3 regions of the Streptomyces sp. NPDC015171 genome follow, and region 3 is predicted to be linked to each of the others. Evidence: riboswitches for the same ligand, from Rfam matches in the RefSeq annotation. Region 3 holds a riboswitch; each other region holds the start of a gene.
What was found. A riboswitch is a leader RNA that binds a small molecule or an ion and turns the genes downstream of it on or off. The one in region 3 is predicted to bind thiamine pyrophosphate.
Positions count from the first base shown of each region.

Region 1: it holds a riboswitch for thiamine pyrophosphate, as region 3 does, so the genes downstream of both, ACF073_RS22855 (purine-cytosine permease family protein) here and thiO (glycine oxidase ThiO) in region 3, are expected to answer to the same signal.
Region 2: it holds a riboswitch for thiamine pyrophosphate, as region 3 does, so the genes downstream of both, thiC (phosphomethylpyrimidine synthase ThiC) here and thiO (glycine oxidase ThiO) in region 3, are expected to answer to the same signal.

Region 1 is NZ_JBIBUO010000008.1:198,227-205,768, reverse strand. Features, by position in the region: gene ACF073_RS22865 (CatB-related O-acetyltransferase) at 79-723, shown strand; gene ACF073_RS22860 (phosphatase PAP2 family protein) at 1,054-2,376, shown strand; gene ACF073_RS22855 (purine-cytosine permease family protein) at 2,561-3,961, opposite strand; TPP riboswitch at 3,951-4,046, opposite strand; partial or broken gene ACF073_RS22850 (hypothetical protein) at 4,364-5,464, opposite strand; gene ACF073_RS22845 (acyl-CoA dehydrogenase family protein) at 5,637-6,842, opposite strand; gene ACF073_RS22840 (hypothetical protein) at 7,209-7,523, shown strand.
Region 2 is NZ_JBIBUO010000010.1:199,619-207,160, reverse strand. Features, by position in the region: gene ACF073_RS26570 (cupin domain-containing protein) at 1-144, shown strand, start outside; gene ACF073_RS26565 (DUF5326 family protein) at 276-488, shown strand; gene ACF073_RS26560 (IclR family transcriptional regulator) at 688-1,692, shown strand; gene ACF073_RS26555 (SsgA family sporulation/cell division regulator) at 1,792-2,229, shown strand; gene ACF073_RS26550 (YibE/F family protein) at 2,329-3,750, opposite strand; TPP riboswitch at 3,831-4,008, shown strand; gene thiC (phosphomethylpyrimidine synthase ThiC) at 4,001-5,785, shown strand; gene ACF073_RS26540 (hypothetical protein) at 5,905-6,768, opposite strand; gene ACF073_RS26535 (metallophosphoesterase) at 6,950-7,542, opposite strand, start outside.
Region 3 is NZ_JBIBUO010000013.1:225,510-233,051, reverse strand. Features, by position in the region: gene pknB (Stk1 family PASTA domain-containing Ser/Thr kinase) at 110-2,050, opposite strand; gene ACF073_RS30895 (thiazole synthase) at 2,808-3,602, opposite strand; gene thiS (sulfur carrier protein ThiS) at 3,606-3,818, opposite strand; gene thiO (glycine oxidase ThiO) at 3,815-5,047, opposite strand; TPP riboswitch at 5,045-5,156, opposite strand; gene ACF073_RS30880 (hypothetical protein) at 5,210-5,560, shown strand; gene ACF073_RS30875 (NAD(P)/FAD-dependent oxidoreductase) at 5,593-6,825, shown strand; gene ACF073_RS30870 (Rv2175c family DNA-binding protein) at 6,953-7,318, shown strand; gene thiE (thiamine phosphate synthase) at 7,411-7,542, shown strand, end outside.

The DNA.
Region 1 (7,542 bases), on a different contig from region 3:
TAAACCGGTGTCCGGGACGGCTCCGTGGCGCGATCATGGGTCGGTCACTCTCCCCCGGCCTCGGAGGAAACGTTCGTCATGCCTGTGCCCGCCGACCCCACGGTCCTCCATCCCATGCCCGGACAACCGCGGGTGGTGCTGCTCGAACCGCTGGTGAGATCCCCGCTGATCGAGGTCGGCGCGTACTCGTACTACGACGACCCGGACGACCCGACCGCGTTCGAGACGCGCAATGTGCTCTATCACTACGGGCCCGAGAAACTCGTCATCGGCAAGTTCTGCGCGCTGGGCACGGGCGTGCGGTTCATCATGAACGGCGCCAACCACCGGATGGACGGCCCGTCGACCTTTCCGTTCCCCACCATGGGCGGTTCCTGGGCCGACCACTTCGACCTGCTCGCCGGACTCCCGAACAGAGGCGACACCGTCGTCGGCAACGACGTCTGGTTCGGCCACGGCACGACGATCATGCCCGGCGTACGGATCGGACACGGCGCGGTCATCGCCGCCGGCGCCGTGGTCACCCGTGACGTGCCCGACTACGGCATCGTCGGAGGCAATCCCGCCCGCCTCATCCGCACCCGCTACGACGACGAGGACATCGCCCGGCTGCTGGCCGTGGCCTGGTGGGACTGGCCGGCGGAGCACATCACCGAGCATGTGCGGACGATCATGTCGGGCAGTGTCGCCGATCTGGAGGCCGCAGCGCCGGACGTCCCGTAGGCGCGGCGGGCGCGCGCCGCGGTCGGCGGAAGCACACGCGACCACCCGTGAGCCGGCGGCCCGCGGGCACCGCCTGACCCAGGTCAACGACCCGGCCGTGGCCGGCCTCGTCGAGCAGACACTCCTGTCGAACTCGGCGGAATCCGCTCACGGCACTCCGCTAGCATGATCCAACTAACGGCACGCTACGATCACCTGTCCGCCACCGGAAGAACATGCGTCCGGCGTGAAGAGTGACCCGTTCACCTTAAAATTCAACAAAATTCAAACACATCGGCCGATCACTTGATACCTATACCGTCGCGCGATTCTTCGCGAATAAACAACAGAATCAAGTCCACCGCGTGGCGTCGGCCACGGGTCATACTGTGGACGGCGGCAGGCGTGGTGGCCCTCGGGTTCCTCATCATGCTGGAGATCGCCGCTCGCCATTACGGCCAGCCGGGGCCCATCACCAATCAGGCAAAAGAGGTGATATTCGCCCCCAAGTCCGGGCCGCTGCTCTACGCCAGCATGGCCTTGATGATGGTGGTGCTCACCTGGCGGCAACGCCTGATCGCGGCAGGTGTCGCGATAGGCATCGACGTCGTCTTCCTGCTGGTGCGGTGGGCGGTCGGCGCTGAGGTGTCGCACGGCCACTTCTTCGGCAACGGCGCCCTGTGGGTGCTCCTCGGCTGCGCGGTCCTCGCGGTCACGCGCCGCACGGGCCGGGAACGAGTCCTGCTGCTGAAGGGCGTCGGGCTGGGACTGCTGCTGGTGGCCGGCCGCAAGACCGGCGACACCTGGCTGCTCATCACCTCCAAGACCCGCCCGACGGTGCTCGACCCGTACGTGGCGACCGCCGATCACGCGCTGGGCAACCCGTCGTGGCTGGCCGGGCGCATCGTCGAGGCCACCGGCACGGTCGGCGCCCATGTCCTCGACTACGTCTACATCCAGCTCGCGGTGGCCGCGGTCGCCGTCGCCCTGTACCAGTTGCGCAACGTGGCGGTCGAGCGTCGCTTCCCCGACCACCACCTGGTCCGCACGTTTCTGGTGATCGGCCTCCTCGGGCCGGCCATTTACATGATCTTCCCGGTGGTCGGACCGATCTTCGCCTACGGCGCCGACGGCGGGCACTGGGCGACGGCCGACCTGTGGCCCGACACCCCGACCCCGGTCATCGCGCCGCACTCGATCCCGTTCGACGAGATCACCCCCCGCAATTGCATGCCCAGCCTGCACACGGCGTGGGCCACCGCGATATTCATCCACTCCCGCAAGGGACCCCGCGCTCTGCGCTACGCGGGCACGTTCTGGCTGATCGCCACCCTCGGGGCGACACTGGGATTCGGCTACCACTACGGCGCCGACATCGTCGCCGGTGTGGTGTTCACCCTCACGATCGAGGCGGCGCTGCGCTCGCTCGCCCGGGGCTGGGACCAGTCGGGGACCCAACTGGTCGCCTACGGCGCCACGGTCTTCACCGCGCTCCTGCTGTCGTACCGCTACCTGTCGCTGCCGATGGCACACCATCCGTGGGTGTTCGGACCGCTGGTCATTCTGGCGATGGCCTCGGTGATCTACCTCTACGCACGGACCACCAGACTGTGGGAACCGAAGGCCGCCCCGGTGCCGCAACCGGAACCGGCCATGGCCGCCGTCTCCGGCTGAGAGCGAGCAACCGCCCGGCGCCGCCGGGCCCGCTCACACCCGTCGCCCCGGACCGCAGCAGCGGTCCGGGGCGACGCGCGTGAGGCGACGGGCACACCGAGCCCGTCGCATCCGGGGACCTCGCGGACCACCTTCTGGGGGGGGCGTTCCGCGTCGCACCCCGAGTGCCCCTGGCGGGGCTCGGTCAGGTCCGGCGCGGCATCCGCAACGGCGTGTAGACGAGCAGGGTCGCGAGGAACGCCACGGGGTAGGCGAGGTCGGCGCCGTGCAGGGCCCGGGCGACCGGACCCACGTACAGGCTGGTGCTCATGAACGGCGCCGCGGCGGCGAACCCGACGACGAAGGCGGTGAGAGCCGGCCACCACGGCTGCGGCTCCGCCTCCTCCGCCCGCAGGTCGATCGGCCGGCCGCCGCGCGCCCTCTTCCGGGCCGCCCAGTCGACGATCACGATCGCGACGAACGCGGGGATCCAGTAGCCGACGAACAGCAGCACGTTCTGGAAGCGGGCCGTCGTGTCGGCGGCGTGCATCCACAGCACCAGCGGAAACCCGAGCAGCGCGGCGAGCGCGGCGGCGACCGGCCGCGGCACCCGCACGCCGACGGTCTGCAGCGCCAGCGACCCGCTGTAGTCGTTCATGGCGTTGCTGCACAGCGCCGCGAGAGCGACCGCGAGGAGCCCGAACGCGCCGAGCGCACCGCCGCCGAGCAGCCGGTCCACACCACGGGCGCTCTGGTCGGTGAACTGCGCGGCCCCCCACAGGCCGAGCGCCTGTACCGCGACGAAGGACACGCCGACACCGAGCAGGGTGCACCAGAACATGCGCGTCCGGGATGCCGTTCGTGGCAGGTAGCGGCTGAAGTCGCTCGCGTAGGGGGCCCACGAGAGAGCGAGACTCAGAGCGATGGCGCAGGTCAGCACGAACGCGCCGGCCCGATCGGCGCCGTGCACGGTCGTGGCCGTCGTGGGCTGGGTGCCGTGCGCGAGCTTCACCGCCAACGCGACGAACGCGACGGCGAGCGCGAAGGTCATCACCGTCTGCAACCGGTGGATCGCCTCGTACCCGATCACGCCCAGCACCCCCTGGGCCGCCAGCATCACCAGGACACCCAGCCAGAAGGGCCAGCCGCACAGCTGGGCCAGCGCGTCCCCGCCGAACAGGCCGATCAGCGCGTCCCAGGCGATGGACGACAGCCACTGCAGAGCGCCCGGCAGGGCCACGGCCCGGCCGAAGGCCAGCCTCGCCAGCGGCAGCTGGCCCGCTCCGGTCTGGCTTCCCCAGGTCCCCAGATAAGCCGTGGGCACCGCACCGACCACGGTGCCGAGCACCACGGCCAGCAAGGCGGTGGCGAAGTCCAGACCGAGGGCCGCCCCGACGGTGCCGCTGAACACGCCGGTCATCGTCAGGTTCGGGGCGAACCACACGGTGAAGAGGCGCCGGGGACCGCCGTAGCGGGCGTCCTCGGGCACCGGTGTGATCCCGCGCGTCTCCACCCGCAGATCGCCGGGGGCCGCCGGCATCCGGCCGTCGAAGACGCGTCGCACCTCGGCGACGGCCGTCTCTTCATGGGCGTACGGCAACGACATACGACATCCCTCCGCCAGTCCTAACTGGTTCAGGTTCAACGGGTGTGATCTCAGCCCCCGTGCGGGGGCACCCCGTGTCCAGGTACGCCGGCCAGAATAGCCCGGATCGGTGGCCGGTTCCGGCCGGGGTGAGGGGGGCCGCGCGGACCGGGTGACCGCGATCCCGACACGGCGAGCGCGGCGGCCCCTCCGAGAGCCGGGCCGGCTCCACCCCGCGTCCCGGCGGTGCGCACCGCGCTCGGCAGCTTCGGACCGGCGGGACGGGGCCCGGGACAGAGGGGACGGGCCCCGGGACCGGCGGACGGGCCTTCACTCTCGGAGACGAGGTTCGACCTCGACCCGGCCCGCCGCGAGGGTGGGCATCCGGCGACTCGCCGAGGACGGCGGATGGGGGGGACGAAGTCAGGAACGCGCCCTCGCCGGTGCGCTGTTGTAGGCCTGCGCCCGCAGGGCCGGGCGGCCCGAGCGCAGGGCCTCGGCGGGCCAGGACAGAGTGACCGTGCGCGACTCGCCGAGGAGGAGCCACAGGTAGTTGTCGCTGTACAGGGTCGGCAGGACGCGGCCCTCGCCCCGGCCGTCCAGCAGCGAGAGACGGACCATGGCGGCGACGGCGGGGCCGCGGTTGCGGACGGTGGCGGTCAGCTGGTGACGGGGGCCCGTGCGGGAGAGGCTCGTGACCGAGACCGACAGCTTGACCTGCCGCACCGTGTTGAGCGCTCTCATGTCCTCCGGAGTGCGGTGACGCCAGTAGGTGTTGCGGGACAGCACCCGGCCCCCGCTGTCTTCGAGGGTGCGCCGCAGCAGGTGCAGGGCGGGCACGTCGTCCGGCCGTCCGGCGGTGAACGCCGGTGCGGTGGAGGACGGGGCGATGTCGAGCCTCGCGGACCTCGGGGTGCCCAGGGGGCGGCCCGCGAGGTCGTGGGCGCGGGCCGTGACCGTGACGCCCTTCATCGCGGTGGCGGTGTGGTTGACCGCGAGGACCTGCCACTTCAGCGGGTCCGCCTGGACATGCAGGGGCTCGCAGGCGCTGCGGGCGCCGTAGTAGGTGCCGTTGACGTCGAAGTCGTAGTCGCACGTCTGCCAGACCGTGCTGTGCCAGGCCGGGTGGGACAGGTGGTCCTCGTACTGCGGGGACCAGCGGGTGCCGGGGCCGCCGTCGGTGGCGTGGGCGGCCGGGTGGTCGTGGTCCTCGGTCGAGGCGGTGGCCGTGCGGTGCCGTGCGAGGTCCGTGCCCGGGTTCCGGCTGTCGATCACGGACAGGGACCACAGCGAGTTGCCCCAGCTCGTGTTGCGCAGGCCGCAGCTGATCCGCAGGTACCGGCTGGTCCGTGCGGTGAACTCCGCGACATGGAGACTGGCGTCGCCGTTGTCGCAAGGCAGGGGTACGGCGGTGTTGTCGACGGTCTTCGCATCGGTCCAGGTGGAGTCGTCGGAGGAGACCTGCACCACGAACCGTGCCGCGTAGGCCTGTTCCCACACGAGGTCGACGCGGTCGAAGGACTGCTGGAAACGTTGTCTGACAACGTTGCCAACGGCTGATCCGTGCCGCCGCCCCTGTCAAGGCTCGCGACAGGATCGGGGGGTGACCGCAGCGATCACTGACGGGACGTCATGTGCCCGGCGCTCGCCTCGGGGTGACCCGTCCGCCGTCTCCGCCCCGTTCGCGTCCGTCGGCTCAGACGAGGAAGGTGGGCTGCTCGGTGATGCCCAGCAGGCTGCGGCCGTAGATCTCCCGGCCGAGGTCGGGGTTGACGACGCCGTGGCGGGACGCGGTGCCCAGGTCGCGCCAGATCCGCTGGAGGGGGTTGGCCAGGGCGAAGGCGCTCGCACCCGACACGGAGACGAGGCGGTCCACCGCCTCGCGGCTGCGGATCGCGGCGACGGCGGTGTCCATACGGACCCGGGCCCGCTCACCGACCGTCAGTTCCCGGCCCTCGGCGGCGGCGTGGTCGAGGTCGTCGGCGGCCCGGTAGGCGTGCAGTCGGGCGGTGTCGACGAGGGAAGCCGCGTCGGCGAAGGCGAGCTGGACGCTGGGCGAGTCGGCGAGGCGCGCGTAGACGGTCAGGGCCATCGGCTTGCGGGCCGCCGTGGCGAGGGCCAGCTCCAGGGCCGCCCCGGCCATGCCCAGCATGGGGGCGACGACCGTGAGCGCGAGCATCGAGGAGACCGCGACGGCGTTGCGGGGCTCGCCCTCGTGGCGGCCGGCGTAGGCACCGGCCAGGACACCTCCCATGCTGAGCGTCCGGTGGGCCGGCACCCTCACCTGGTCGACGACGAGGGAGTTGCTCCCGGTGCCGGCCATACCCGCGACATGCCAGGTGTCCTCGACCGTCACCTCGGCGACCGGCACCAGGGCGATCACCGGCGGCTGGTCCGCCGCGCTCGGGGCGATCGCCAGGACCACCCAGCCGGCGTGGTCGATGCCCGAGGCCCAGCCCCACCGGCCCGTCACGACGAGATCGCCGTTCTCGGCGGCGACCGCGCCGCCCGACGGGGTCAGTGATGCGGCGACCGCCGTGTCCCGGTCCCGGCCCCAGACGTCCGTACGGGCCTGGTCGTCCATCAGCGAGGCGACGAGGCTGCCCCCGGCGTAGATCGTCGCGATCCACGCGGCGGAGGCGTCACCTCGGGCCAGTTCGGCCGTCACCTCCATGCAGGTACGCACCCCGGCCCCGAAGCCGCCGAAGGCGCGCGGTGTGCCGAGACGGAACATGCCCGCCTCGCGCAGGGCACGGGCGGCCTCGTCCGGCACCCTGCGCAACCGTTCGCCCTCCGCCGCCTGCCCGGCGAGAAGGGGCACGAGCCCGCCGGCCGTCGCCGTCAACTCGGCACGCACACCGGTCTCATCGGCCAGCGAGGGGGAAAGCAGGGGCGGGTTCACGGCAGGGCTCCCTCGGGTGCGGGATCGGGGACGGCACACGATGTCATGAGCCGCCCCCGGTATCCGCGGGACGCGCTCATCGCGTGGACAGCGGCGCGGGAAGTGCCACACGGGCGCCGGAACGAACGCCGGTGCCACCACGGGGGACATCCGTGACACAGGATGCGGCGACGGACACGGCGGACGGGCGGCACCGGACGTCCAGTGCCCCTGAACCACGCGCACCGGCAGGAGCTGCGCACGACACGAGCGGTGGTGGCACCGGCTCGGCCATCTCGCCCAGGTACGGCAGCTGCGCCTGCCCGCCCACCGCACCTCCGACGGGCTCACCGGCAGTTCGGGTACACGGCGCCGACCGACTGCCAGGTGCTCATCGTCCCCTGGGCCGGCCTGCTCGACCACCCGCACCTCCCCCGGCTGCCGTCCCTGGCCGTCGCTCCCGCCCCGGCCCCGCAGGCCCGGCTGCTGCTCGCCCGTCTCGACACCGCCCGGGCTCTCTCCCGGCAGCCCGGCCCGGCGGGCACCGACGCGGCGCGCGCGACGCTGACCACGCTGCTGAGCGGCCTGGTACGGGCCCGCTCCCCCGTCGCCGCCCCACCGCAGCCACCGCGCACGGCGGCCATGGCGTACGCCGGCCCCAGCCACTTCCGCCGCGTCCGCCGCACCGCGTACGGAAAGTGACCGCGAGGGCGGGGAGACC
Region 2 (7,542 bases), on a different contig from region 3:
CGGGCCGCCATCACGGTCGGCCTGGAGACGACCCAGGTGGCGCGGGGCAGCGTCGTGTACGTGCCCGCCGGTGTCGCGCACAAGTTCCACCACATCAGCGAGGATCTCAGGGTGCTCGTGGTGTTCTCTCCGCCCGAGGCGTGAGCCCGCACCCCAGGGTTCCCTAGGGGACAGGTCAGGGGAGGACGGGGGGTGCCAGGTCCCCGCCGGGGCCCTCCGCGGCTCTAGCATCGGGTGCGGAACGACAACAACGCACGAGACCGAAGGACGAGGCGATGCGGGAGATCTTCGCGGGGCTGCCGTGGTGGGTGAAGTGGGTCGCGGTGCCGGTCATCGCCCTGGTCGTGTTCGGCGGCCTGATACTGAGCGTGGCCCAGTTCGTGATCGGCCTGCTGTTCAAGGCACTGGTCTTCGTCGCCCTGGTCGGCGGACTGATCTATGTCGTGCGCAAGTTCAGGACGAGCTCCTCGTCACGCGGCGACTGGTGAGGCACCGGGGAACCGGTGACCGATGACGGGAGCGCCGGTTCCCTCGGGGGAGGGAAGTTTCTCCTGGAGCCGTCTGCACGCGGTGGCAGGCGGTTAGAGTCCGGAACGTTCCACGGGGTCCGGCCCCGTGGGTGGCGCAGATCCCCCCTCCGTGCGCTTTCCCCGCACGGGCTGCCCCCTCGCGCTTCGGGAGTACCCCTTGGCCACGGTTGACACCGCACCGGCAGAACTCCACGCACCCCCCGCCCCACCGCGCTCCTGCGCACCCCCTGCCCAGCGGCCGGTTTCCCCCCTGACCGTCCCCGGCCAGGTACGGGCGGCAGCGGCGGACCTCCCCGGCCCCCCGCACACCACGGACTTCCCCCGCCCTCCGCACACCGCGGACTTCCCCGGCCTTCCGTACCCCGCGGACCGCGACGGGCCGCCGCCCGCCACCGACCCGCCGGACGCCTCGCCCACCGCCACGCTCATCGGATCCGTCCAGCGTGCGATGCGCCTGCTGGAAGCCGTGGCCGGGCGCTCCTACGGCGCCCCGGCCAAACAACTCGCCCGCGAGACCGGCCTCGCCCTGCCCACGACGTACCACCTGCTGCGCACCCTGGTGTACGAGGGCTATCTGCGCCGGGAGAAAGGGCTGTTCTTCCTCGGGGAAGCGGCGGAGCGGCTGAGCCTCAGCGGAGCGCAGCAGAAACGTCGCAGCACGGTGGCGGACACGCTGGCACACTGGCGCGATTCCATCGGTGTGCCGGTGTACTACGCGATGTACCGGGACGGTGAGATCGAGGTCATGTGCGTCTCCGACTCCCGTCAGGCACCGGCCGTCGTGGAGTGGGCGGACTTCCGCGCGACCGGCCACGCGCACGCGATCGGGCAGTGTCTGCTCTCCCAGCTGGACGAGGAGGCGCGGCGCGACCACCTCGCCCGGTATCCCGCGCAGCCCATCACGCCGTACACCGTGCGGGACAACGACGCGCTGCTGCGGAGGCTGACCCGGCTGAGGCGCATGGAACCGGTGGTGGAGCGTCAGGAGTACGCCGTGGGAACGGTCTGCGCCGCGGTCCCGATCACGGTCGGCGCCACCGCCGCCACCATGGCCATCTCGCTGCCCGCCCAGGAGGCCGACCGGCTGCTGCCCGCGGCCCGTCGGCTGCAGGCGGAGATCGGGCGGCACCTGGGGTCGCTCACCCTCTCTATCAGTATCTGAAAACTTACTCCTTGTGATCTCCCGTGTACTTTCAGCAAGATTTGACCACGATGAGAGGGATCAATCCCGGCCAGTCGATGTCATATGACGGGGTAGAGAATGCGCGAGTCCGTACAGGCAGAGGTCATGATGAGTTTTCTCGTGTCGGAGGAGCTCTCCTTCCGCATTCCGGTGGAGTTGCGCTACGAGACCAGTGATCCCTATGCCGTGCGGCTCACTTTTCATCTGCCCGGTGACGCGCCTGTGACCTGGGCCTTCGGGCGGGAACTTTTGATCGACGGGGTCGGACGTCCGTGCGGGGAGGGGGATGTGCGCATCTCCCCCGCCGATTCCGAGGTGCTGGGCGAGGTGTTGATCCGGCTTCAGGTCGGCACCGACCAGGCCCTGTTCCGCTCGTCGACCCCGCCGCTCGTGGCCTTCCTCGACCGCACGGACAAGCTCGTGCCGCTCGGCCAGGAGACCGCGCTTGCCGACTTCGACGCCCATCTGGAGGAGGCCCTGGACCGCATCCTGGCCGAGGAGCAGAGCGCCGGCTGACGTCCCGGGGGACGGGGCGCCGGGCGCTCCGCCGTACTGCCCGAAATCATGCAGGAACGCTTCTGCGGAGGGCGCCGGGCCCGCCGGAGCCCGCCGTGCTCACCGCTTGCGCCGCCGGCCCCGGCCGCCGCGCGCCGGCGCGGGCAGCGCCCCGGACGCCGCCCCGGCGTCCGGGCCGGGGCGGTCGGCCGCCACGACCAGCGCGGCCAGCGCCGTCGTCACCGGGACCGAGGCGACCAGACCGATCGAGCCCACCAGCGTGCGCACGATCTCCTCGGCCACCAGCTCGCTGTTGGCCACGGTCCCGACGCTGCTCTGCGCGATCGAGAACAGCAGCAGCAACGGCAGCGCGGCACCGGCGTACGCCAGCACCAGGGTGTTGACCACGGACGCGATGTGGTCGCGGCCGATGCGGATGCCCGCCCGGTACAGCCCGCGCCAGCCCATCGACGGGTTGGCCTCGTGCAGCTCCCACACGGCCGACGTCTGGGTGACCGTCACATCGTCCAGGACACCGAGCGAACCGATGATGACGCCGGCCAGCAGCAGACCGCTCATGTCGATCGACGGATACAGCCCATGGATCAGACCGGTGCTGTCGTCCGTGTTGCCGGTCAGCGCGGCCCAGCCGATGAACAGCGAGCCGAGTACCCCGATCAGCACGAGGGAGATCAGCGTGCCGAGCACCGCCACCGAGGTCCGGGCCGACAGGCCGTGGCACATGTACAGGGCGATCAGCATGATGGCGCTCGCCCCGACCACGGCCACCAGCAGCGGGTTCGATCCCTGGAGGATCGCGGGCAGGATGAACAGCGTCAGCACCAGGAAGCTCACGGCCAGCGCGACCAGCGCCATGACACCGCGCAGCCGCCCCACCACGACGACGGCCACCGCGAAGATCCCCGCGAGCAGAGCCATGGGGAACTTCCGGTTCACATCGGTCACCGCGTACTGCAGTTCCTTCGGGGCCGAGGGTTCGTAGGCGACCACGACCTTCTCGCCCTGGTGCAGCTGGCGCGACTGGTCCGGCTGCACGATCTCCGTGAACGTACGGCCCTTGTCCTTGCCGGTGTCGACCCGGACGGTCGCCTTCTTGCAGTCTCCGTCGGCCTGTTGCTGGGCCGAGGTGCCCTCGGCGGTGGAGGTGTCGCCGGTCGGGGTGCCGCCGGAGGCGTTGACCGACTTGCAGCTGACCTCGACGACTTGGGTGACCGTTGCCTGCTGGGTCTGCCGGTCGAAGCCGACGCCGGTGCGCTTGTGGGACGGGGCCTCCCCGGGCCAGAGCACCACGAGGCCGACCAGGACCGCGGCGGTGAAGGGGACCAGTACCGCGGCGATGACCTTGCGCAGGTGCTTGGAGACAGGAGCCGCGGGACCGTGGCTGTGACTGTGACTGTGGCCGTGCCCGTGCCCAGGACCGGTGTCACGGCCGCCCGCCGGGGCTCCGTGGCCGTGTGCGCCGCCCTGTCCCGAGCCGTCTCGGCGGAGTGGCTCGGGTGGCTGCTGGGGATACTGCTCCATCCTGGTCACCGCCAGATCATCGCAAGAACGGCGGGGGCCCACTGTTCACCGCGCCACACATGACGCTAGCGTGGAGGCACCTTTGCACACGCGGGAGCTCGGAGCACCGGGCTGAGAGGGCGCTGACCTCCGTAGACGCGATGTTTCACGTGGAACGAACGATGTTCCACAGGAAACCTCGCCAGACGGAAGCCGCTGCGTCGACCGCTGAACCTGTTACCGGGTAATGCCGGCGTAGGGAGTAGGTCTCATGACCAACAAGGACGCACGCACGCCTGCCTCCGTCCAGGACGAGAAGTCCCAGGAGGCCGGGAAGTCCATCGGCTGGCACAAGGCGTATGTCGAGGGCTCGCGCCCCGACCTGCGGGTGCCGGTCCGTCAGGTGCATCTCACCAACGGGCAGTCGGTCACGCTGTACGACACCTCGGGCCCGTACACCGACCCTCTCGTCGAGACGGACGTCCGCAGGGGCCTGCTGCCGCTGCGGGAGAACTGGATCGTCGCCCGCGGCGACACGGAGGAGTACGCGGGCCGTCCGGTCCGCCCCGAGGACGACGGGATCAAGCACACCTCGCCGCGCGGCGGCCTGCGGAACCTGGACGCGGTCTTCCCCGGCCGCCCGCGTCAGCCGCGGCGGGGCCGGGGCGGGCAGGCGGTGACCCAGCTCGCGTACGCCCGCCGGGGCGAGATCACGCCCGAGATGGAGTTCGTGGCCGTCCGGGAGAACGTTCCGGCCGAGGTGGTGCGGGAGGAGATCGCGGCGGGCCGGGCCGTGCTGCCGGCCAATGTGAACCACCCGGAGATCGAACCGATGATCATCGGCAAGCGGTTCCTGGTGAAGGTGAACGCCAACATCGGCAACTCCGCGGTGACGTCCTCCATCGAGGAAGAGGTCGAGAAGATGACCTGGGCGACCCGCTGGGGCGCCGACACGGTCATGGACCTGTCCACCGGCCGCAACATCCACACCACCCGCGAGTGGGTGCTGCGCAACTCCCCCGTCCCCATCGGTACGGTGCCGCTCTACCAGGCGCTGGAGAAGGTCGACGGCAAGGCCGAGGAACTGACCTGGGAGATCTACAAGGACACCGTCATCGAGCAGGCCGAGCAGGGCGTGGACTACATGACCGTCCACGCGGGCGTCCGGCTGCCGTACGTCCCGCTCACCGCCAACCGCAAGACCGGCATCGTCTCGCGCGGCGGCTCGATCATGGCCGCATGGTGCCTGGCGCACCACAAGGAATCGTTCCTGTACGAGAACTTCGAAGAGCTGTGCGAGATCCTCGCCGCCTACGACGTCACGTACTCGCTGGGCGACGGTCTCAGGCCGGGGTCGATCGCGGACGCCAACGACGAGGCGCAGTTCGCGGAGCTGCGCACGCTCGGGGAACTCAACACGATCGCCAAGCGTTTCAACGTACAGACCATGATCGAGGGCCCGGGCCATGTCCCGATGCACAAGATCAAGGAGAACATCGACCTTCAGCAGGAGATCTGCGATGAAGCCCCGTTCTATACGCTCGGCCCGCTGACCACGGACATCGCGCCGGCCTACGACCACATCACCTCCGGTATCGGCGCCGCGATGATCGCCTGGTGGGGCACGGCGATGCTCTGCTACGTCACGCCCAAGGAGCACCTGGGCCTGCCCAACCGGGACGACGTCAAGACCGGCGTGATCACCTACAAGATCGCCGCGCACGCGGCGGACCTCGCCAAGGGGCACCCGGGTGCGCAGGAGTGGGACGACGCGCTGTCCGACGCCCGCTTCGAGTTCCGGTGGGAGGACCAGTTCAACCTCGCCCTGGACCCGGTGACGGCACGGGAGTTCCACGACGAGACCCTGCCGGCGGAGCCCGCCAAGACGGCCCACTTCTGCTCCATGTGCGGTCCGAAGTTCTGCAGCATGAAGATCTCGCAGGACATCCGGAGGGAGCACGGCGGCAGCCGGGCCGAGGTCGAGGAGGGCATGGCCCAGAAGTCGAAGGAGTTCGCGGAGGCCGGCAACCGGGTGTATCTGCCGATCGCCGACTGAACCACGTGCGGTGGACGCGCCGCGCCGGCCGGTGAGCCGGCGGACGCGGCGCGCGGGCTCGCGGCCGGCCGGGGTGGTGGCATCACCACACCGCCCGGCCGCTCGGCTCGCCGGGCGCGCTAGTCGGGCTGGTGCTCCGGGCCGCCGAAGTCCGGGCTGGTGTAGTCGGGGCTGGTGTAGCGCGGGCGGCCGGACGCGGTGCCGTCGTCGGGGCTGCTGAAGCCGGGGCGGTCGTAGCCCAGGCGCGGCATGCGGCCGGTCGATGGGGGTGGAGCCGGGTGAGGAACGGCCGGCGAGTCGGCCGCGGCCAGCGCCTCCCGGAGGAAGGGCAGAATGCCGCGCCCCAGCAGAGCGTCCCGCCAGGCATCTCTGGCCCTGGCCAGCTCTTCGCTCGCGGCGGCCTGTGTCCGGGCGTCCGCCGCGGTGCTGTTGCGCAGCGCGGTGAGCACCAGCCCGACGGCGGCCACGAGGATCGCCACCGCGGTGATGGCGCCGAACACCCAGCCGGTGGTGAGCAGGGTCCGGGCGAGCATCTCACCGGGGCTCAGCATCTTCAGGATGTAGCCGACGAGCAGGAAGATCGCCGCGGCCATCCCGGAGAGGACGGGGGCCAGGACGGCGATGACCGCGATGGCGCCCGCGCCGGTGCTCTCGGCGGCCTCGCCGAGGGTCGTGGCGAGATCCGCCGCAGCCGAACCGGGGCCGGCGGCATCGGAGTTGTCCGCGGCCGGCGGGACGGACAGCGCCGGATGGCGCAGCTCGTCACGGACCTGGACGTAGTGCTGGTACTCGGCCGCCGCGGCTGCCGTGATCAGGGCGGAGGCGTTGAGTGCCATGGTGCGCAGTTGCTCGGTGTTGAGCCGCTCGCCGACGGCGGCCAGTTCCGGTCGGTGTGGTGCGGAGCGCAGCGCCTCGTCGAGGAGCCGCTCGAATTCCAGGCGGTCCTCGCTCTGCAGATGCTGCGGAACGCTGTTCATGTGCATCCCCCGGTGCTCCGTAGGGCTTGGGGCTCGCACGCCGGCGAGCCGTCGGGCAGAAACGGAGGGGAGCCTGCTACGGATAAGCCGATGGTAGAGCCGTGACGGCGCGTGGTGACAGGGGATTGCCGGAAATTGCGTCCCGGCCTGCGCGAACGCCGCCGGAGGACGCCTGCCCCCGGAACGGTCAGTTATCCAGCGGGAGTTGCTGGACCAGCAGCTTTCCGGCCATGGTCACTCCGCCGTCCATGGCGATGGCGAGTCCGTCGGCGTAGACGTGCGGTCCCTCGACGACCGGACCCGTGCTCTCCTCGCCCTCCTCGGAGCCGACCTCGCCGAGCAGGTAGGGAATGGGGCTGTGCCCGTGAACGACCCGGGTGCCGCCGTACGTATCGAGGAGGGAGCGCACGGCGTCGGCGCCGCCCTCGTCCCGGAAGGAGAAGCGCTTGGTGAACTTGCGGAACAGGTCCCAGACCTCGTCGGCGTCGTTACGCGTCAGCGTCTCGCGGACGGTGTCGTTGACCGCCTCGATCGAGTCGCCGTAGTCGAGGTAGGCCGTGGTGTCGGAGTGGAGCAGCAGATACCCGTCGACCTCCTCGACGGCGTCGAGGCGGGCCATCCACTGCAGGTGGTGGTCCTGGAGCCGGTCCATGTCGGTCTTCTGGCCGCCGTTGAGCAGCCAGGCCGCCTGGAAGGTGGCGGTGCCCGCGCCGGAGTTGACGGGGGTGTCGCCGAAGCGCTTGGCGCCGAGCAGCAGCAGCTCGTGGTTGCCCATGAGGG
Region 3 (7,542 bases):
CGTTCAGGGTGTCATGCCCGCCCCGCACCCGGACCACGGTCCCCGGTGACCCCGCTCACCAGGCGCTCCGCGTCCACCGAGCCCGCCGAGCCGGCGGGGCTCGCCGCGCTCACCGGATGGTGATGGTGACCGTCGACCCCTTGGGCGCCGTCTCGCCGCCCTCCACCGACTGCTTCTTCACGGTGTCGCCGAACAGCCCGAGCAGGCCGCGGTCCTCGTCCACCTCGAAGCCCGCGCCCTCCAGGGCGTCGTGCGCCTCGTCCACGCTGTCGCCGACCACGTCCGGGACCTCGACCATCTCGGGGCCCTTGGACAGCGTCAGCGTCACCGTGTCGCCCTCGGCGGCCTCGGCGCCCTCCTTCGGGCTCTGCGCGGCGACCTTGCCCTTGTCGTACTCCGAGTTGACCCGCCCCTGGGCGACCTTCACCTTCAGGCCGGCGTCGGTCAGCTCCTCCTTGGCGCTGTCCAGGTCGTCGCCGGTGACGTCCGGCATGTCGATCGGGCTGCCCTTGCTGACGACCAGCGCGATCGCCGAGCCCGCGTGCCGCTTGGTGCCCGCGTCCGGGGTCGTACGGATCACCGAGCCCCGGGGGACGTCGTCGTCGAACGCGCGGGTGACCATGCCCGGCGCCAGGCCGTCCGCCTTCAGCCGCGCCCGGGCCTTCGCCAGGGACTGCCCCTTCACGTCCGGCACGTTCACCGTCTCCGGGCCCAGCGACACGGTCAGTGTCACCGAGTCGTGGTCGCGGATCCGCGCGCCGGGCGCCGGGTCGCTGCCGATCACCGTGCCGCGCTCGAAGGCGTCGCTGTAGGCGCGCTTGACCTGGCCGACGTCGAGCCCGGCCGACGTCAGCCGCTCCCTCGCCTGCGTCTCGGTCTTCGCCAGCAGCGGCGGCACCTTGGTGAACTGGCCCGAGTTGATGTACCAGACCCCGGCGCCCACGCCGAACACCACCAGGACGGCCGCGATCAGCGCCAGCACCGCGCGCGAGGGCCGCGCGGGGCGCCTGCGGCGGGGCGGTACGGGCGGGCTCTGGAAGCGGGCGGTGCGGTCGATGCCGTCGGCCGCGCCCTCGTCGAGCGCGTCCTCGTCGACGGGCAGCGGCCGGGGCACGGTCAGCGCGCGCGGGATCACGCTCGTCCGGTCCTCGGCGTTGTCGTGGCCCGCGGTCAGCGCCTGCGGCGGCAGCGTGTCCAGCTGCTCGTCGGTCAGCGCCGAGCGGGCCTCGCGGACCTGCGCGAGGAGCGCCACGGCGTCGTGCGGCCGGACGTCCGGGGTGCGGGCGGCGGCCGACGCGACCAGCTGGTCCAGCGCGTACGGCAGCCCGGGCACGAGTGCCGAAGGCGGCGGTACGTCCTCGTGGATGTGCTTGTAGAGCACCTGCGCCGGGGAGTCCCCGGAGTGCGGCTTCGTGCCGGTCAGCATCTCGTACAGGACCACGCCGCACGCGTACACGTCGACGCGCGGGTCCGTGGTGCCCTGCTCTATCTGCTCGGGCGCGAGATACGAGACGGTGCCGAGGACGGAGCCCGTCGTGCTGGTGACCGTGTCCACCGAGCGCACCAGACCGAAGTCGGCGACCTTGACCCGGCCGTCGTCGCCTATGAGCACGTTCTCCGGCTTCATGTCCCGGTGCACGAACCCGGCCCGGTGCGCGGCACCCAGCGCGGCGAGCACCGGCTCCAGGATGTCCAGCGCGGCCCGGGGCTGCACGGCACCCCGTTCCCGCAGCACGTCCCGCAGGGTGCATCCGGCGATGTACTCCATCGCCAGGTAGACGTACGACCCGTCGGTCCCCTGGTCGAAGACCTGCACCACGTTGGGGTGGTCGAGCCGGGCGACGGACTTGGCCTCCCGGATGAACCGCTCGACGAAGGTCCCGTCGACCGCGAGCGCCGGGTGCATCACCTTCAGCGCGAGAACGCGGTCGAGGCGGGTGTCCAGGGCCCGGTAGACCGTGGCCATCCCACCCGCCGCGATCCGCGCGTCGACGCGGTACCGGCCGTCGAGCACCTGCCCGACGAGGGGGTCCTGAAGGGTCGTATCCACGAGAGGCGAGTCTACGAGGGCCGACCGACAGCACCGCCCCGCCCACCGGCATCGGAGCCCGACTGAAGCCGACCTGTGACGCTTCCCACGCCGACGAAGAACACCCGCCGAGCCGCCCACCCCCGAAAACCCCACGGCCACCGCCCCCCGACACCTCCACACCCCGCCCCGGGAGGGCTTGTCCTCGCCTCTCCGCGACGTGCCCGCGTTCCGCCGCCGGGCGAGGCCCCACCTGTGCCCGGCGGCGGCGACCGGCGGCGGTGGCCCCGGGAGGGCTTGCCCCGCCTCTCCACGACGTGCCCGCGTTCCGCCGCCGGGCGAGGCCCCACCTGTGTCCGGCGGCGGCGACCGGCGGCGGTGGCCCTGGGAGGGTTTGTCGGCGTCTCTCCGCGACGTGCCCGCGTTCCGCCGCCGGGCGAGGCGTCACCTGTGCCCGGCGGCGGCGACCGGCGGCGGTGGCCCCGGGAGGGCTTGTCGGTGCCTCTCCACGACGTGCCCGTGTTCCACTGCCAGAGGCGACGCCGCGTCTGTGCCCGGCGGCGGCCGGCGGTCGAGGTGTTCCGGGAAGGGCCCTCCTGGGCCCGTCCGCGGCGCACCTGCGCTCCGGCCGCCCCGCCTGCGCACCTCCCGCCCCCCCCGCCACGGACCGGAGGCCGCCGGCGGCGCGGTTGTTCCACGGGAAAGTCCCGCCCTCCGGCCGGCGGTGACGGGCGGTGCGTGGGTGGGGAAGGACGGGCAGGCCAGCCGCAGCGGACGGTCAGAACGCGGGGCGCTCGGGATCCAGCACGGCCAGGCCCTCCGCAGGAGACGACGCCTCCGCGAGGTACCTACGCGGAATCCGCCCCGCCAGCCGGGCCAGCCGGCCCCCCTCCACGGCATGCCTCATCGCGGCAGCCATCAGCTCCGGCTCCTGCGCCCGCGTCACCGCGGAGGCGAGCATCACCCCCGCACACCCCAGCTCCATCGCCAGCGCCGCGTCGGACGCCGTACCGGCCCCCGCGTCCAGAATCACCGGCACGCGCGCGTGCTCCACGATCAACTGGAAGTTGTGCGGATTGCGGATCCCGAGCCCGGAGCCGATCGGCGAACCGAGCGGCATCACCGCCGCACACCCGACATCCTCCAGCTTCCGCGCGAGCACGGGATCGTCGTTCGTGTACGGCAGCACCGTGAACCCGTCGTCGACCAGCGTCTCCGCAGCCTCCAGCGTCTCCACCGGATCCGGCAGCAGCGTCCGCTCGTCGGCGATGACCTCCAGCTTGACCAGGTCCGTACCCAGCGCCTCCCGCGCCAGCCGTGCGGTCAGCACGGCCTCACCCGCGGTGAAACAGCCGGCCGTGTTCGGCAGCACCCGGATGCCCAGCTTCTCCAGCACCGAGAGCACCGAACCGTGCACGGAGGGGTCCACCCGGCGCATGGCGACGGTCGTCAGCTCCGTACCCGAGGTGACCAGGGCCCGCTCCAGCACCTCCAGGCTCGGCGCCCCGCCCGTGCCCATGATCAGCCGGGAGGAGAAGGTCAGTCCACCGAGGACCAGGGGATCGTCGGCCATGGTTCAGCCTCCCTGTACGGCGGTGAGGACTTCGACCCGGTCGCCCTCGGCGAGGGCGGTCGTCGCCCACCGCGTGCGCGGGACGACGGTCTCGTTGACGGCGGCGGCCACCCCGCGCGGCGCCGCGGTGAGCGTCTCCACCAGCGCGTCCAGCGCGGTGCCGGGCACCACCTGACGGGGTTCACCGTTGACCGAGATGGTCAGGGACATGTTCATGCGTGCTGCTCCAGCTTGTCCGTCTCGGAGGTCTGGGAGGTCTCGGAGGAATCCGAGAAATCGGAGGTGTCGGGCGTCCCGTCCGGGGGCGCGGCGCCGAACCGCAACGGGGTGAACGGGCGTGCCGCCTCCGGGAGGTCCCCGGTGGCCAGGACATCCGCCAGCACGTCCCCGGTGACCGGCGTGAGCAGCACCCCGTTGCGGTAGTGCCCGGTGGCCAGCACCAGCCCGGGAAGACCGGACGGCCCGAGCAGCGGCGCGTTGTCGGGGGAACCGGGACGCAGACCGGCCCGGGTCTCGGTGAGCGGCAGCTCGGTGATGCCGGGCACCAGCTCATGGGCGTCCCGCAGCAGCTCGTACACACCGCCGGCCGTGACCGTCGTGTCCCAGCCCAGCTCCTCGCTGGTGGCGCCGACGACCAGTTCGCCGTTCTCCCGGGGCACCAGATAGACATGGCTGCCGCGCACCACGGCCCGCACGGTCCGGCTCAAGAACGGCGCGTACCGGCGCGGCACGGTCAGCCGCAGCACCTGCCCCTTGACCGGCCGCACCGGAGGCAGCAGCTCGTCCGGCACGCCCGCCAGGCGCCCGCTCAGGCTGCCGGCCGCGAGCACCACCTGCGCCGCGCGCAGCCCGGTGCCGTCCGCCGTGGTGACCCCGACGGCCCGGCCCGCCGCCACATCGAGCCGCTCCGCCCAGGCGTGGTGGAACACCACACCGGCCCGCTCGCACGCGGCCACCAGGGCCGCCGCGAGCCGGCGCGGGTCGATCTGGTGGTCGCCGTCGACCCGCAGCCCGCCGCGCACCCCCGGCGCGAGCATGGGTTCGAGGCGCCGGCACTCCCGCCCGGACAGCCACTCCGAAGCCAGCCCCGAGCGCTGCTGGAGCGCGTGCAGTTCGCGCAGATGGGCGCGGTCGTCGGCGTCCAGCGCGACGGCGAGCGTGCCGCAGCGGCGGTAGCCGAGGTCGTGGCCGGTCAGCTCGGTCAGCTCGGCCGCGAACTCCGGATAGCGGCGGGCCGACTCCAGGTTCAGGGCGAGCAGCCTCTCCTCGCCGTAGTGCAGCTCCGTGACCGCGGCCAGCATCCCGGCCGCGACCTGCGCGGCCCCGCCGCCCGGCGTGGGATCCACCACAGCCGTGCCGAGCCCGCGCTGCGCCGCGCGCCAGGCCGTGACCAGACCGATGATTCCGCCCCCGATGACGAGGACGTCGGAGGTACGTGACGACATGGGCGTTCAGCCCCTCCCTTCGCCGGCATGACCCGGATCAGGTTCGTACGGTCGGAGGCCGCCAGCCTCCCTCTCAGCCCGGTGCGTCCGGGCTCCCGCGAGTGCTTGTACGGTGGCCACCCTAGCCCTCCGCCCGCCCCGCTCGTAAGGGAGCCCCGCCCCATGGCCAGGTCGCTCGACGGACTCACCCTCGCCCCCGTGGCGGACCAAGCCCCAGGTCAGGTGGGTACGCGCACCCGGTTCGCGTACCACGAGAAGGACGGCCGGATCTGGGCCGAGTACGCCGGCGGCGACGTCGTACGGGGCCACCTGGTCGGCACCCGCGAGGGCGACCGGCTCGACTTCCGGTACGTCCAGCTGAAGACCGACGGGACGACCGCCTCGGGGCACTGCGTGTCCGCGGTCGTGGAGCTGCCGGACGGGCGGGTGCGGCTGGAGGAGACCTGGGAGTGGGAGTCCGGCACGGGCTCGGGCACCAGCGTCGTGGAGCAGGTCACCGAGCACGCCCCCTGACTGACAGATCGTCAATTGTCTATGGTGATCGAGTGAGCGAGCAGACAGCGCAAGAGGGCACGGCACCGGGGCGGCGCGTGGTCGTCGTCGGCGCGGGCATGGCCGGCGTGCAGACCGCGGTCGCCCTGCGGGAACAGGGCTTCCGGGGCGGCGTGAGCGTCATCGGCGCCGAGCCGCACCAGCCGTACGACCGGCCGCCGCTGTCGAAGGCCGTCCTGCTCGGCAAGGCCGAGGACTCCGCCTTCGACGTGGACTTCGAGGTCCTCGGGGTCGAGCTGCGGCTCGGCTGCGAGGTGCACGGCGTGCGCCCCGCAGAGCACGAGCTGGACACCGAGTCGGGCCCGGTGCCGTACGACGTCCTGGTCCTGGCCACCGGCGCCGAACCGATCACCCTGCCCGGCACCGAGGGCGTGCCCGGGGTGCATCTGCTGCGCACCCTGGACGACGCCGAACGGCTGCGGCCCGTGCTCGCCCGGCAGCACGACATCGTGGTCGTGGGCGCCGGCTGGATCGGCGCCGAGTTCGCCACCGCGGCCCGCGAGGCCGGCTGCGCGGTGACCGTCGTGGAGGCGGCCGGCCGGCCGCTCGCCGGCGCGCTGCCCGCCGAGGTCGCCGCGCCCATGGCCGCCTGGTACGCCGACAGCGGTACGGAACTGCGCACCCACGCGCGCGTGGAGCGCGTCGAGCCCGGCGCCGTGGTGCTGGCCGACGGCACCCGGCTGCCCGCGGGCGCCGTCGTCGTCGGTATCGGCGCCCGCCCCGCCACCGCCTGGCTCGCGGGCTCCGGCGTCGAGCTGGGCGCGCACGGCGAGGTGCTCGCGGACGCCCGCCTGCGCACCTCCCTGCCGGACGTGTACGCCGTCGGCGACTGCGCCTCCTTCCCCTCGGCCCGCTACGGCGAGCGGCTCCTCGTCCACCACTGGGACAACGCCCTCCAGGGCCCGCGCACGGTCGCCGCGAACATCCTGGGCGAGACGGCGGCGGTCTACGACCCGGTGCCGTACTTCTGGTCCGAGCAGTTCGGCCGGTTCGTGCAGTACGCGGGCCACCACGCGGCGGCCGACCGCCTGGTGTGGCGGGGCGAGCCGGAGGGCCCGTCCTGGACGGTGTGCTGGCTGCGCGAGGACCGCCTGGTGGCCCTGCTGGCGGTGGGCCGGCCGCGCGACCTGGCCCAGGGCAGACGGCTGATCGAGGCCGGCCGCCGGATGGACGCGGGGGCCCTGTCCGACCCGGCCCGGCCGCTGAAGGACGCCACGGTAGGCTGATCGGCGGCCGGTGGCCGGGCCGCGGGGGCCGCGTGACCAGCCACGACGGCCTCACGGGGGGCGCCGGACCCGCAGACGGGCGCCGGTGCATCGCGGCCGGACCGGCGGAGCGCCTAGGCTAGTTTCCGTGACCGAGATTGACGCAAAGATCGATGCTCTCGTCCCTGCCTGGCTCACCCTCCCCGACATCGCCGAACAGTTCGGCGTCGAGGTGACGCGTGTGCGGCAGCTGGTCAAGGAGGGCCAGCTCATCGCCGTACGCCGAGGTGAGAACCGGGCGCTGCACGTCCCCGCCGCCTTCGTCGACGGGGACAAGGTCGTCAAGGGCCTGACCGGGACCCTGACGCTCCTGCGGGACGACGGCTTCACGGACGAAGAGATGATCGAGTGGCTCTTCACCCCGGACCCGACCCTGCCCGGCACCCCCGCGCAGGCGCTGAGCGAGAATCGCGGCACGGAGGTGAAGCGCCGCGCCCAGGCGCTCGCCGTCTGAGCCGACCCGCAGCAGCAGGCGGTGTGCGGGCCGGACGCCCGCACACCGCCGTCAGCAACCACCAGGGACACCGACCACGGGGGGACCCACGCATGTCCGACACCGCCCGCGCCGCGCTGGCCGGCGCCCGCCTGTACCTCTGCACGGACGCCCGCGAGCGCCAGGGCGACCTGCCCGAGTTCCTCGACGCGGTCCTGGCCGGCGGTGTCGACATCGTGCAGCTG